Regions from separate parts of the Clostridium sp. CM027 genome, predicted to be linked through region 1. Evidence: a T-box and tRNA genes for the amino acid it is inferred to sense, from the RefSeq annotation. Region 1 holds a T-box; the other holds one or more tRNA genes.
The links. The T-box of region 1 lies ahead of asnS (asparagine--tRNA ligase). A T-box ahead of a tRNA ligase gene usually reads a tRNA of that ligase, here a tRNA-Asn.

Region 1 (8,016 bases):
GATTTATTCAAAATATTCGGCTTTACAACAGAAAATGTTGTTAATAGAGCAATTAAATTGCTCCGTAAGTAATTTAATTAAGTTATAATTTTATTCTGAATAATTTTTTAAATCTTACACATAATATTATTAATAGTTATTAACTCACAGCTAGATAGATGAGCTCATCATTAATATAGATACAGCTAAAAGTTACTAACTACCATATGTATTAAATAAACTGTTTTAAATTTAGTTTTTAGCTGTAACTATTATTTAATGCAGTTTATTTAATATTGTATTTTAAAAGCATTTTAAATTATTAATATAAATATTTATTTAATTTAACATATAAAAATAAGCAAAATAATTATGCCATATAGAATTACTAATACCCCCATTAATTATTACATATGTTCCACCATCTTCTATTTCTAAAAAACTCTTTATTTATTAGCCCAATTATGATATTATGTAGTAAATTAGTTAAAAAGGAGGTTGATTATTATGTCATATAAAATTACTGATGCATGTGTAAGCTGTGGAGCTTGCGAACCTGAATGCCCAGTTAACGCTATAAGCCAAGGAGATTCACTATTTGTTATCGATGCTGATACTTGTATCGATTGTGGAGCTTGTGCAGGTGTTTGTCCTACAGGCGCTCCAGTTGAGGCTTAATTAGAACATAGATCTTATGATTAAGATACAAGCTACTGACTTTTGTCAGTAGCTTGTATCTTTTTATTCTGTTATATTATGAAACCCTTCCCCAGGGTTAGCATGTGCTATCAGATTTCTAAATTAAAAGCAGCTCCTATTCTACACATAGGGAGCTGCTTTTAATATTGTAATTTACTATTAAATCATCTCCTGCGGAGCCGCGACAGCTTCGCAGAAGATGCATTGATGACTTCAGAAGGAGATTTATACTCCCACTAAAGTTTTCTATTTGCTAGGGCAAATAACGTCTACTTATAGTAGGTACTCCCACTTATACAAATGGGAGACTTTCCTTCTGAAATGTCGTTAAAATTCAGCAGACCCAGTTGTTCTTGGGAATGGAATAACGTCTCTGATGTTGCTCATACCTGTAATATACATAATAGCTCTTTCAAATCCTAGTCCAAATCCAGCATGCTTAGTTCCGCCGTATTTCCTTAACTCTAAATACCACCAGTAATCTTCTTTATTAAGACCACATTCTTCCATTCTAACTTCTAAAATATCTTGTCTTTCTTCTCTTTGGCTTCCACCGATAATTTCTCCTATTCCCGGTACAAGTAAGTCCATTGCTGCAACTGTCTTATTATCGTCATTTATTCTCATATAAAAAGATTTTATTTCCTTTGGATAATCCGTTACAAATAATGGTTTTTTAAACACTTCTTCTGTTAAATATCTTTCATGCTCAGTTTGAAGATCACAGCCCCAAGTTACCGGGTACTGGAATTCATTTCCTGATTTTTGTAGAATATCCACAGCCTCAGTATATGTTATCTGTCCAAACTCTGCGTTTACAACACCATTTAATCTTTCAATTAAACCTTTATCTACAAAACTATTGAAAAACTCCATCTCTTCTGGAGCGTTTTCCATAACATATTTTATTATATATTTCATCATGTCTTCTGCGAGTTTCATATCATCTTTTAAATCCGCAAATGCTATTTCAGGCTCTATCATCCAGAACTCAGCTGCATGTCTTCCTGTATTAGAATTTTCTGCTCTAAATGTTGGCCCAAAAGTATAAACATTTCTAAACGCTAAAGCAAAAGCCTCTGCTGCTAACTGTCCACTTACAGTTAAGCTAGTTTCTTTACCAAAAAAGTCTTGCGCGTAATCAACTTTTTTATCTTCGCCTAGCGGAATATTGCTAAAATCAAGGGTAGATATTCTAAACATTTCACCCGCACCTTCGCAATCACTACCAGTTATTATTGGTGTATGGGTATATACAAATCCTCTCTTTTGAAAAAACTCATGTATAGCAAAAGCAGTTAATGAACGCACCCTGAACACTGCTGAGAAAGCATTACTTCTTGGCCTTAAGTGTGCAATAGTTCTTAAATACTCAAAAGAATGTCTTTTCTTTTGCAATGGATAATCGGTATTTGACATCCCTTCTAAAACTATTTTAGTAGCTTTAATCTCAAATGGTTGCTTAGCTTCTGGCGTTACAACAAGTTTCCCTTCTATAGTCAAAGATGAACTTATAGGTAATTTAGCTATTTCAGCAAAATTTTCTAAGCCTTCCTCAAAAACTACCTGAATATTTTTGAAGAAGCTTCCATCATTAACTTCTATAAACCCGAACGCTTTAGAAGATCTTAAAGTTCTTATCCATCCAGAGATAGATACTACTTGATCTTCATATTTTTCTTTTTCTCTATAAATTTGTTTTACTAACAATTTTTCCATAAAATTGCCCTCCTTATAATTTTATATTTACCTTAATAATAAAAAAAGCCTTCCATCCCTTAATAATAAAGGGACGAAAGGCTATAATTTCGCTATGCCACCCAGTTTTGTCATATAATATGACCAATCTAATCAGTACAGAATTATATATTCGTTGATACGAGTTATACATTTGATACTGCCCAACAGTTAACGGATTGGAGCCGTCTAAGCCTACTACCTTAAAGATTTCGGTTAGAAACTCTGAGATGTTCTTCGATATAAACTTCGTATTGGTCTTTCACCATCACCAACTCGCTATTACTACCCTTTTATATCTACTCTTCTCTTCACAGTCTTTATATTTAAATATTAGTATATGTATCAATTATTTTTATATTCAATTAAAATTATAATATTTTTAATAATAAATGTCAAATATTTTTATAATAAAAATAGATGCCTAAAATGATTTTTCAATCATTTTAGGCATCCCTTAAGTTTTTCTCTTAATTATATATATTATAATTCTTTTAAACAAGCATATCTATTTAATCAAATTCTTCATCTTCATTTTCATCTTCAACTATCTCACCAATAACTTCATCTCTCTTTGCCGTTTCTCCAGTAACCTTATTTTCAAGAACAATGTTACATTTCACACATCCATCTTCTTCATTAATGAAAGTTTTTGCTACAACATCATCTTTTTCTAAAGATACACCCTGCGTAAGTTTCTCTGGGTGGTCAAATATAATAGGTTTACTATTTAATCTATCATCCATGTATAATCACTTCCTTTCTAAATTTAGTCTTTACATGAAGACTTCAAAATATACTTTGAAAATGTTGCCTATTATACTTGTATTTTATTTTGTAAATCCTTCTCCCGATACTTCTCTTACATCTGCAACAGTAATAAATGCGTTGGCATCAATTAATTTAACCATTTTTTGAAGAGGTACTATTTCATTTTTACCAACTACTATATATAGCACCTGTTTGGGTCCATTTGTATACATTCCAGTAGCATTTATTCCTGTTACACCTCTCTTTAAATCCTTCATTAATATTTCCGCTATTTCCTTAGAATTATTTGAAATAATAAATACCGCTTTAGAATAATTTATTCCTTCAAGTATACCATCTATAACCTTACTAACTATATAAGTAGATATTAGTGCATACATAGCTTTTTGAACACCAAATACAAAAGCACCTGTTAGTATTATAATCGAATCAATAGCTAATATAATTTTAGCTATTGGCATATTTTTTAAATAAACCTTTATGATGTTTGCAGCTAAATCAGTTCCTCCAGTACTAGCGGATGCTCTTAATACAAACCCTAAGCCTATACCAACAAATACTCCACCAAATATACTAACCAACAAAATATCGACCTGTGGCATCGGTATAAAGCTTGTATAAAACAACGCGAAAGATAGATATGCCGCAGCAAACAAGGATTTACCCACAAATTTTTTCCCCTTAAGTTTTCTAGCAATGATAAGCAATGGTATATTTATCACAATATTAGTAAACCATAGAGGCACTCCTATTCCGTAATGCTTTTCTGCAATATATTGAATAACAATGGCAATACCTGCTACTCCACCTGTTACTAATTTAAATTTTGCCAAAAACATATTTATGCCTGCTGCGAGTATTGTAGTCCCGATAATAATGTAAATATAATTTAAAACGTTCTCATTTTTAGTTTCTGTTCTCATTTAATCTATCCTACTTTCTACTTACTGCTTTATAATAATAAAGTATCACAATTATAAAATTATGTAAATAGAAATTATAGTTTTTAATTATTTTATAAGTTTTGCATCATAAATCCATCTAAATATAAAAAGCATCACATGTAATATTAATTTAGGGGGACTAAAAAATACTGCATGTGATGCTTTTTTATTTGGTTATTTAAATTATAGACATAAATGACTATTTCTATCCATATATATTAAAAATATTTTTTGTATATTATCTCTTGCCTAGGATGATTTATTTCAACTGCTTTTATGTTAATTTTTCTCATTATACTAGCAAATTCTTTAGTAATAGCTACTTCATCTCCGAAATGCATAGGTATAAGTAGTTTAGGCCTAATTTCTTTTGCAAAATATTCTCCGCCTATATAATAAAACTCTTGAAGTCTTGGATCTACAGGAAAAAAAGCTATGTCGATAGATTTTTCTTCTTTTAATTTCTCTATGTGAGTTTTAAATGAAGCCTCTGCTTCAGATCGCTCCTCTGAACTGTCCTCTTTCCAGTGCCACCAATTAAGATCTCCAGCATGAAAAATAGTTACCCCATCAACTTTTACTAAAAAAGATATTCCAATATCAGTTGAACCATAAGCTTTTACATAAACGTCTTTAAATAATTTTTCTTCACCTTCCTTTATAAATCTATAATTCGATTTATTTTTATCTATTTTTATATCATTACTAAGTATGTATTGTATATCACTATTATAATTTTCCCAATCCAAAATACAAGAATTAAAATGATCCTCGTGACTATGTGATGAAAACACATAAACATTTTTCATGTCTTTAATATTTTCAGATGATAACAATGCTGTCTGCTTATGGGCTTTATCATTTATTACAGGTTCTTTATAGTAATCAAATATTAAAAAATGATTTTTAGTTTTAATGGCAAACCCACTATGGTATATATAGTATATTTTTGTTTCTATTTCTCTCATATATTTTCACTCCTTCATAATTTTGTGATAGTAAACTCATATCATACATTCTATGCAAATATAAATATATTCCAAACCAGATATTTTTATTTTTAAACTCCTATGAATAAAATTTAAGTAAGCATATAATGATTCTATGGCATATGTGATATATTAATCAGTGTAGCGTGTGCTACACGATATATGAAAAGGTGGTTATATTAAATGAAGTTTTCTTTCGATCATAATAATATAAATGTATTGGATTTAGAAAAAAGCGTGGAATTTTATAAAAATGCTTTAGGATTTATAGAAACTAGGCGATTTCATCCATCAGATGGTAGTTTTACTCTTGTATTTTTAGGTGATGAAACAACTAATCATAAGTTAGAACTTACTTGTCTTAAGGACAGAACGCAATCATACAATTTAGGTGAAAATGAATTCCACCTTGCTGTAGTTACAGACGATTTTGATGAAGCCTACTCATACCATAAAAAAATGGGTTGTATTTGCTATGAAAATAAATCTATGGGAATATATTTCATTATAGATCCAGATGGTTACTGGACAGAGGTTATTCCTAGAAAATAGAAATAATAATATAAATTTAAATAGAAAGATGTTGCTATTTTTATTAGCAACATCTTTTTTTAATTTCCTTTAATAATTGTAAGTTTACCATCCACAATATCAACTATTGCACTACCGCCTGTGCAAAGGTCTCCAAACAGCACTTCATCTACAAAATAAGCCTTTATTTCTTTTTGGACCACTCTATTGATTTCTCTCGCGCCATAATCCTCGGAAAAACCCTTTTTACTTAACCAATCATATAAATTATCTGTAACCTTTAACTTTATATTTTTAGTTAAAAGTTTTTCTTCAAACTGTTTCATTGCCTTCTTAGCTATTTGAAGAGCCATAGCTTCATCAATTTTATTAAATACAATTATGTTATCCAATCTATTCCTAAATTCGGGTGAGAATACTCGCTCCACTTCTTTAGTAATTACTTGCCCAGACTCCATTTTGTCTCCAAACCCAATTATATGTTTGCCAGCCTCTCTCGCTCCTGCATTAGAAGTCATTATTAAAATCACATTTCTGAAATCCGCCTTTTTACCAGTATTATCTGTTAATGTTGCATAGTCCATAACCTGCAATAATACATTAAATATATCAGGGTGGGCTTTTTCAATCTCATCTAGAAGTAGCACGCAATAAGGATTTCTTTTAATAGCCTCAATTAACATTCCACCCTCTTCATAACCTACATATCCCGGTGGTGCACCGATAAGCCTTGCAACAGTATGTTTTTCCTGGTATTCACTCATATCAAATCTAATAAGTGGAATAGCTAAGCTACTCGACAATTGTTTACTTATTTCTGTTTTCCCAACCCCTGTAGGACCAACAAAGAGGAGCGACGCTATTGGCTTATCTTCTTCATTAAAACCTGCCCTAGATCGCTTTATAGATCTTACTAAAGTGTCTATAGCGTCTCTTTGCCCAAAAACTTGTTTCTTTAAATTAATATCTAGATTTTTCAGTATATCTATTTCATTATTTGATACACTTTGCTCTGGAATTTTTGCAATAGAAGCTACTATTTTTTCCACTGCACCCACCGTAATAAGAATAGTCTCTTCATTGTCTTCAGCATAAAGCCTTGCATAAGCACCTGCTTCATCCATAATATCTATAGCCTTATCTGGAAGAAATCTGTCCTTAATGTACTTGCTAGATAATTCTACTGCTATTTTTAAAGCTTCATCTTTGTATGTAACATTATGGTAAGTTTCGTATTTATCTTTTAACCCCATAAGAATATCGAAAGTATCCTCAACTGAAGGCTCTGGCACCTCAATTTTTTGAAATCTTCTAGCCAGTGCACTGTCTTTTTCAAAATGTTTCTTATATTCATCATAAGTAGTTGATCCAATAAATCTTACCTTACCATCTGCAAGAAAGGGTTTTAAAATATTAGAAGCATCCATAGATCCTCCAGAAACTGCACCTGCTCCAACTATAGTATGGATTTCATCTATATACACTATAGGTTTTTCTTCCTTACTAATTTCGCTTAACACTTTTTTGATACGTTCTTCAAAATCTCCTCTATACTTTGTACCTGCGAGAAGAGCACCCATATCCAAATAATATATTTTACTCCCTTGCAATAACTTTGGCACTTTATTTTCTACAATTAATTGTGCAAGACCTTCAGTAATAGCAGTCTTACCTACTCCAGGTTCCCCTACATGCACCGGATTATTTTTAAGCCTCCTGCATAATACCTGTAAGGTTCTTAGCAGAATATCTTGTCTCCCTATAAGAGGATCCATCTCTCCTTTGCCTGCTTGTTCTGTTAACTCTACAGTAAAGTTACTTAAAAAATTTTCCTTCTCATTGGGATTTTCAATTTCCTCTTCATAGGTGTATTCTATATCTTCTTCATTGTCAGTAAATCTCACCGGCTCTTCTATCTCATTATCTGTTGTAGAATCAAAATCAAAAGTATCTACCACAGAGATACCATGAGCTATATAATTAAGAAGATCTCTTCTCTTCATTTGCTGTTTCCGCAAAAAATAAGAAGCAAAGCTTTCATCATCATCATACATGGCCACAATCACATCGCCTATCTTAACTATCTCTTTACCCGAAAGCATAACATGATCTGCAGCCGTTGATAGAATGGTTTGAATTCCAATTGTTTGGATCGGCTCTACATCTTCTACGATTTCTATATTTTCCTTTAAAAATTTTGTTATTTGTTTTTTAAGTCTTTTAACATTCCCGCCACTATTCTCTACTATTTCAATTCCCTCTTCAAAAAATAAAGAAGCGTAAAGAATATGTTCTGGTGTAAAGTATTCATGATTTGACATTTGAGCTTCATTAAAAGCCGCAGTAATAATCTCATTTACTATATT
Region 2 (8,016 bases), 990 kb from region 1:
TATTAGAAATGGGATGACGCAGGAGGATAAGATGTGCACACTATTGGATGTGTGTCTAAGCATTTAGGCGGAGCAAGCAGGCAAATCCGTTTGCTCTTAACGCTGAGATGTGATGGGGAAGGGAATTTATTCCCGAAGTATCTGATTCCACGCTGCCAAGAAAAGTCTCTATCGAGGATATTGGTGCCCGTACCGCAAACCGACACAGGTAGGTGAGGAGAGAATCCTAAGACCATCGGAAGAATTGTTGTTAAGGAACTCGGCAAATTGACCCCGTAACTTCGGGAGAAGGGGTGCCTACGTAAGTAGGTCGCAGAGAATAGGCCCAAGCAACTGTTTAGCAAAAACACAGGTCTCTGCTAAAGCGAAAGCTGATGTATAGGGGCTGACGCCTGCCCGGTGCTGGAAGGTTAAGGGGATTACTTAGCGCAAGCGAAGGTATGAACTTAAGCCCCAGTAAACGGCGGCCGTAACTATAACGGTCCTAAGGTAGCGAAATTCCTTGTCGGGTAAGTTCCGACCCGCACGAATGGCGTAATGATTTGGGCACTGTCTCAACAACACATCCGGCGAAATTGTAGTGCAAGTGAAGATGCTTGCTACCCGCGATTGGACGGAAAGACCCCGTAGAGCTTTACTGTAGCTTAGCATTGAATTTCGGTATTGTCTGTACAGGATAGGTGGGAGACTGAGAAACATGGGCGTCAGCCTGTGTGGAGTCATCCTTGGGATACCACCCTGACAGTACTGAGGTTCTAACTGGAGGCCATGAATCTGGTCACAGGACATTGTTAGGTGGGCAGTTTGACTGGGGCGGTCGCCTCCAAAAAAGTAACGGAGGCGCCCAAAGGTTCCCTCAGCGCGGTTGGAAATCGCGCGAAGAGTGCAAAGGCAGAAGGGAGCCTGACTGCGACACTTACAAGTGGAGCAGGGACGAAAGTCGGGCTTAGTGATCCGGTGGTACCTCGTGGGAGGGCCATCGCTCAACGGATAAAAGCTACCTCGGGGATAACAGGCTGATCTCCCCCAAGAGTCCACATCGACGGGGAGGTTTGGCACCTCGATGTCGGCTCGTCGCATCCTGGGGCTGAAGTAGGTCCCAAGGGTTGGGCTGTTCGCCCATTAAAGCGGCACGCGAGCTGGGTTCAGAACGTCGTGAGACAGTTCGGTCCCTATCCGTCGCGGGCGTAGGAAATTTGAAGGGAGCTGTCCTTAGTACGAGAGGACCGGGATGGACAAACCTCTGGTGCACCAGTTGTCACGCCAGTGGCATCGCTGGGTAGCTATGTTTGGAAGGGATAAACGCTGAAAGCATCTAAGCGTGAAGCCCACCCTGAGATGAGATTTCCCATAACTCGCACGTAAGTGCGGTGTTAGTAAGACTCCTGGAAGACCACCAGGTTGATAGGTTAGAGGTGTAAGCATGGTAACATGTTCAGCTGACTAATACTAATAAGTCGAGGGCTTGACCTAAATATATAATTAGAAATAAAGCGATACTTCAAGCGTAAGCGAGAAGACTAGTTCACTGTGCAATTTTGAGAGAATATTTATTTTCTCAATCTAGTGATTATGGCATGAAGGTAACACCCGTTCCCATACCGAACACGAAGGTTAAGCTTCAATGCGCCGATGGTACTGCAGGGGTGACCTTGTGGAAGAGTAGGTTGTCGCTAGGTAATGTTCCGCGATAGCTCAACGGTGGAGCACTCGGCTGTTAACCGATAGGTTGAAGGTTCAAATCCTTTTCGCGGAGCCATTTTTTAAAATATAATAACATATGACGGATATTAATAAATCTGGTGATTATGGCATGAAGGTAACACCCGTTCCCATACCGAACACGAAGGTTAAGCTTCAATGCGCCGATGGTACTGCAGGGGTGACCTTGTGGAAGAGTAGGTTGTCGCCAGGTAAATATGGATCTTTAGCTCAGCTGGTTAGAGCTACCGGCTCATAACCGGTCGGTCCGGGGTTCGAGTCCCTGAAGGTCCACCATATGTGGGGATATAGCTCAGCTGGGAGAGCACCTGCCTTGCACGCAGGGGGTCAAGGGTTCGATTCCCTTTATCTCCACCAAAGAACAGTCCAATATGGGCTGTTTTTTTTGTGGAGATAAATAAGTTGTTAGTAAAAAAACTGGGTTAAATCATCTCCTGTGCAGCGGCTGATTTTATTCCAAGATTGCAGCTCCGCAGGAGATGATTTAAGTGGATTATTAATGTTGTTAGAAATTCTATAATATAAAAATTCTTAATAACGTTTATAAATAAATAAATAAAATGCTTAAATACAAACAATTTCTTATATACTTGACCATGCGTGTCAATATATATAAAACAAAGGATTATAATGAAAGAATGAGTAAATGGAGAATAACGTGGATATATAACAAAAAAAACAAATATACAACTTTATTATTATGATACAATATTCCTTGTCGTCACAAACAAGTGGCACGATAAGCTAACTGTTGATAACTATTTAATATATTTTCAAATGAAAATAATTTTTAAAAAGTTGTTGACAAAACAAGAAATGCCTAGTAGAATAGTAGAAGTCGTCACATGATGACAAAGCAAATTGGTCTTTGAAAATTAAACAGAGAAATAGGTAAAGATAGCGAAATAATATTTCGCTAAACCAGTTAATTACTTTAGTATAAAGTAAAATTTAGTCGTAAGACTAAAAGTATGTAATGAGCTTGCGTAACAACTTAACAGTTGTCGCAGATTAATCATTTCAACTAAAAAAGTGTAAACTTTTAAATTGAGAGTTTGATCCTGGCTCAGGACGAACGCTGGCGGCGTGCCTAACACATGCAAGTCGAGCGATGAAACCTTTCGGGGTGGATTAGCGGCGGACGGGTGAGTAACACGTGGGTAACCTGCCTCAAAGAGGGGAATAGCCTCCCGAAAGGGAGATTAATACCGCATAATATGTTTTGGTCGCATGATCGAAACATCAAAGGATTTTTCTTCGGAAAATTCCACTTTGAGATGGACCCGCGGCGCATTAGCTAGTTGGTGAGGTAACGGCTCACCAAGGCGACGATGCGTAGCCGACCTGAGAGGGTGATCGGCCACATTGGAACTGAGACACGGTCCAGACTCCTACGGGAGGCAGCAGTGGGGAATATTGCGCAATGGGGGAAACCCTGACGCAGCAACGCCGCGTGAATGATGAAGGCCTTCGGGTTGTAAAGTTCTGTCTTCTGGGACGATAATGACGGTACCAGAGGAGGAAGCCACGGCTAACTACGTGCCAGCAGCCGCGGTAATACGTAGGTGGCAAGCGTTGTCCGGATTTACTGGGCGTAAAGGATGCGTAGGCGGACATTTAAGTCAGATGTGAAATACCCGAGCTTAACTTGGGTGCTGCATTTGAAACTGGGTGTCTAGAGTGCAGGAGAGGTAAGTGGAATTCCTAGTGTAGCGGTGAAATGCGTAGAGATTAGGAAGAACACCAGTGGCGAAGGCGACTTACTGGACTGTAACTGACGCTGAGGCATGAAAGCGTGGGGAGCAAACAGGATTAGATACCCTGGTAGTCCACGCCGTAAACGATGAATACTAGGTGTCGGGGGTCGAACCTCGGTGCCGCCGTTAACACATTAAGTATTCCGCCTGGGGAGTACGATCGCAAGATTAAAACTCAAAGGAATTGACGGGGGCCCGCACAAGCAGCGGAGCATGTGGTTTAATTCGAAGCAACGCGAAGAACCTTACCTAGACTTGACATCCCCTGCATAACCCAGAGATGGGCGAAGTCCTTCGGGACAGGGTGACAGGTGGTGCATGGTTGTCGTCAGCTCGTGTCGTGAGATGTTGGGTTAAGTCCCGCAACGAGCGCAACCCTTATCATTAGTTGCTACCATTAAGTTGAGCACTCTAGTGAGACTGCCCGGGTTAACCGGGAGGAAGGTGGGGATGACGTCAAATCATCATGCCCCTTATGTCTAGGGCTACACACGTGCTACAATGGTGAGTACAAAGAGATGCAAGACCGCAAGGTGGAGCCAAACTCAAAAACTCATCCCAGTTCGGATTGTAGGCTGCAACTCGCCTACATGAAGCCGGAGTTGCTAGTAATCGCGAATCAGCATGTCGCGGTGAATACGTTCCCGGGCCTTGTACACACCGCCCGTCACACCATGAGAGTTGGTAACACCCGAAGTCCGTGAGGTAACCGTAAGGAGCCAGCGGCCGAAGGTGGGATTGATGATTGGGGTGAAGTCGTAACAAGGTAGCCGTAGGAGAACCTGCGGCTGGATCACCTCCTTTCTAGGGAGTAGATGTATTGACTTCGGTCGATGCAATAGAAGAATATTAATTTATTCTTCAAAAATATCTATTGTAATTAATCGTACCTAGTTCTCTGTTTAATTTTGAGAGACTAATTTTATCTAACTCTTAGGAGTTAGATAATGAATAGTTTTTCTTAAAATGTTCTTTGAAAATTGCACAGTGAAAAAAGTTGTTTTAAAAAAATTAAAACTACGCAAGTAGTTTATAAATTGATTTAATACAATTTCGCAAAATTAATATAACCGTCTATGTAAATAGACAGAATCAAGGTCAAGCTACAAAGGGCGCATGGCGAATGCCTTGGCACTAGGAGCCGAAGAAGGACGCGTTAAGCTGCGATAAGCTTTGGGTAGGCGCAAATAGCCTGTGATCCAAAGATTTCCGAATGGGGGAACCCACATAGTAACAACTATGTACTGCATACTGAATAAATAGGTATGCAGAGGTAGACCCGGGGAACTGAAACATCTAAGTACCCGGAGGAAGAGAAAGAAACATCGATTTCCTAAGTAGCGGCGAGCGAAAGGGAAAGAGCCCAAACCCAGGTCTTTGATCTGGGGGTTGAGGATAGATCATAAATACTGCAATTCCTTAATTGAAGATAGCTGGAAAGCTGCTCCGCAGAAGGTAATAGGCCTGTAAATGAAAAGGAAAAACAGTCAGATCTAATCCAGAGTACCACGAGACACGTGAAACCTTGTGGGAAGCTGGGAGGACCACCTCCCAAGGCTAAATACTACCTAGTGACCGATAGTGAAGAAGTACCGTGAGGGAAAGGTGAAAAGAACCCCGGAAGGGGAGTGAAATAGAACCTGAAACCGTGTGCCTACAACCGGTCGAAGCACTTTATATGTGTGACGGCGTGCTTTTTGTAGAACGAGCCAACGAGTTACGATATGTAGCAAGGTTAAGTACTTAAGGTACGGAGCCGAAGGGAAACCAAGTCTGAATAGGGCGCATAGTTGCATGTCGTAGACCCGAAACCGGGTGACCTATCCATGGCCAGGATGAAGCGGAAGTAAAATTCCGTGGAGGTCCGAACCACGTTGGTGTTGAAAAACCATGGGATGAGCTGTGGATAGCGGAGAAATTCCAATCGAACTCGGAGATAGCTGGTTCTCCTCGAAATAGCTTTAGGGCTAGCGTCGATTAATTGAGTAATGGAGGTAGAGCACTGAATGGGCTAGGGGCTGACAACAGTTACTGAACCCTATCAAACTCCGAATGCCATATACTTTTATTTCGGCAGTCAGACTGCGAATGATAAGATCCGTAGTCAAAAGGGAAACAGCCCAGACCATCAGCTAAGGTCCCAAAGTGTAAGTTAAGTGGAAAAGGATGTGGGATTTCTAAGACAACTAGGATGTTGGCTCAGAAGCAGCCACTCATTTAAAGAGTGCGTAATAGCTCACTAGTCAAGAGATCCTGCGCCGAAGATGTCCGGGGCTAAAACTTACCACCGAAGCTATGGGTGTACACAATTGTGTACGCGGTAGAGGAGCTTTCTGTACTGGCTGAAGTCATACCGTAAGGAGTGGTGGACGGTACAGAAGTGAGAATGTTGGCATGAGTAGCGAGAGTTAAGTGAGAATCTTAACGGTCGAAAACCTAAGGTTTCCTGAGGAAGGCTCGTCCTCTCAGGGTTAGTCGGGACCTAAGCCGAGGCCGAAAGGCGTAGGTGATGGACAATCGGTTGATATTCCGATACCACCAATGGACGTTATTAGAAATGGGATGACGCAGGAGGATAAGATGTGCACACTATTGGATGTGTGTCTAAGCATTTAGGCGGAGCAAGCAGGCAAATCCGTTTGCTCTTAACGCTGAGATGTGATGGGGAAGGGAATTTATTCCCGAAGTATCTGATTCCACGCTGCCAAGAAAAGTCTCTATCGAGGATATTGGTGCCCGTACCGCAAACCGACACAGGTAGGTGAGGAGAGAATCCTAAGACCATCGGAAGAATTGTTGTTAAGGAACTCGGCAAATTGACCCCGTAACTTCGGGAGAAGGGGTGCCTACGTAAGTAGGTCGCAGAGAATAGGCCCAAGCAACTGTTTAGCAAAAACACAGGTCTCTGCTAAAGCGAAAGCTGATGTATAGGGGCTGACGCCTGCCCGGTGCTGGAAGGTTAAGGGGATTACTTAGCGCAAGCGAAGGTATGAACTTAAGCCCCAGTAAACGGCGGCCGTAACTATAACGGTCCTAAGGTAGCGAAATTCCTTGTCGGGTAAGTTCCGACCCGCACGAATGGCGTAATGATTTGGGCACTGTCTCAACAACACATCCGGCGAAATTGTAGTGCAAGTGAAGATGCTTGCTACCCGCGATTGGACGGAAAGACCCCGTAGAGCTTTACTGTAGCTTAGCATTGAATTTCGGTATTGTCTGTACAGGATAGGTGGGAGACTGAGAAACATGGGCGTCAGCCTGTGTGGAGTCATCCTTGGGATACCACCCTGACAGTACTGAGGTTCTAACTGGAGGCCATGAATCTGGTCACAGGACATTGTTAGGTGGGCAGTTTGACTGGGGCGGTCGCCTCCAAAAAAGTAACGGAGGCGCCCAAAGGTTCCCTCAGCGCGGTTGGAAATCGCGCGAAGAGTGCAAAGGCAGAAGGGAGCCTGACTGCGACACTTACAAGTGGAGCAGGGACGAAAGTCGGGCTTAGTGATCCGGTGGTACCTCGTGGGAGGGCCATCGCTCAACGGATAAAAGCTACCTCGGGGATAACAGGCTGATCTCCCCCAAGAGTCCACATCGACGGGGAGGTTTGGCACCTCGATGTCGGCTCGTCGCATCCTGGGGCTGAAGTAGGTCCCAAGGGTTGGGCTGTTCGCCCATTAAAGCGGCACGCGAGCTGGGTTCAGAACGTCGTGAGACAGTTCGGTCCCTATCCGTCGCGGGCGTAGGAAATTTGAAGGGAGCTGTCCTTAGTACGAGAGGACCGGGATGGACAAACCTCTGGTGCACCAGTTGTCACGCCAGTGGCATCGCTGGGTAGCTATGTTTGGAAGGGATAAACGCTGAAAGCATCTAAGCGTGAAGCCCACCCTGAGATGAGATTTCCCATAACTCGCACGTAAGTGCGGTGTTAGTAAGACTCCTGGAAGACCACCAGGTTGATAGGTTAGAGGTGTAAGCATGGTAACATGTTCAGCTGACTAATACTAATAAGTCGAGGGCTTGACCTAAATATATAATTAGAAATAAAGCGATACTTCAAGCGTAAGCGAGAAGACTAGTTCACTGTGCAATTTTGAGAGAATATTTATTTTCTCAATCTAGTGATTATGGCATGAAGGTAACACCCGTTCCCATACCGAACACGAAGGTTAAGCTTCAATGCGCCGATGGTACTGCAGGGGTGACCTTGTGGAAGAGTAGGTTGTCGCTAGGTAATGTTCCGCGATAGCTCAACGGTGGAGCACTCGGCTGTTAACCGATAGGTTGAAGGTTCAAATCCTTTTCGCGGAGCCATTTTTATTTAAAGTATACAAAGCTAATTATTAGCTTTTTTTTATTTTTTGAAAAATTATAATAAATAATATACAAATTTTAAAAAATAGATATGAGCTTTAGTAATAACTTATATTTAGTTTAAATATATAATTAAGTATCAATAAATTTATTTTATTGATACTTTTATCTTTTTTAGAAAGTAATAATTATAAAATTCAGCTATATACAAAGGCTTTTTATTTAAAGG

Region 2: it has a tRNA-Asn gene. The T-box ahead of asnS (asparagine--tRNA ligase) is inferred to sense a tRNA for this amino acid. The anticodon was not compared.

The regions. Positions count from the first base shown of each region.
Region 1 covers NZ_CP077725.1:1,944,538-1,952,553, forward strand. Annotated here, with positions in the region: gene tkt (transketolase) at 1-72, shown strand, start outside; gene KTC92_RS09200 (DUF362 domain-containing protein) at 487-657, shown strand; gene asnS (asparagine--tRNA ligase) at 1,006-2,397, opposite strand; T-box leader at 2,464-2,739, opposite strand; gene KTC92_RS09210 (hypothetical protein) at 2,928-3,161, opposite strand; gene KTC92_RS09215 (YitT family protein) at 3,246-4,109, opposite strand; gene KTC92_RS09220 (MBL fold metallo-hydrolase) at 4,349-5,098, opposite strand; gene KTC92_RS09225 (VOC family protein) at 5,303-5,671, shown strand; gene clpA (ATP-dependent Clp protease ATP-binding subunit ClpA) at 5,731-8,016, opposite strand, start outside.
Region 2 covers NZ_CP077725.1:2,932,552-2,940,567, forward strand. Annotated here, with positions in the region: rRNA gene KTC92_RS13910 (23S ribosomal RNA) at 1-1,473, shown strand, start outside; rRNA gene rrf (5S ribosomal RNA) at 1,563-1,679, shown strand; tRNA gene KTC92_RS13920 (tRNA-Asn) at 1,685-1,759, shown strand; rRNA gene rrf (5S ribosomal RNA) at 1,799-1,915, shown strand; tRNA gene KTC92_RS13930 (tRNA-Ile) at 1,922-1,998, shown strand; tRNA gene KTC92_RS13935 (tRNA-Ala) at 2,004-2,079, shown strand; rRNA gene KTC92_RS13940 (16S ribosomal RNA) at 2,766-4,283, shown strand; rRNA gene KTC92_RS13945 (23S ribosomal RNA) at 4,576-7,501, shown strand; rRNA gene rrf (5S ribosomal RNA) at 7,591-7,707, shown strand; tRNA gene KTC92_RS13955 (tRNA-Asn) at 7,713-7,787, shown strand.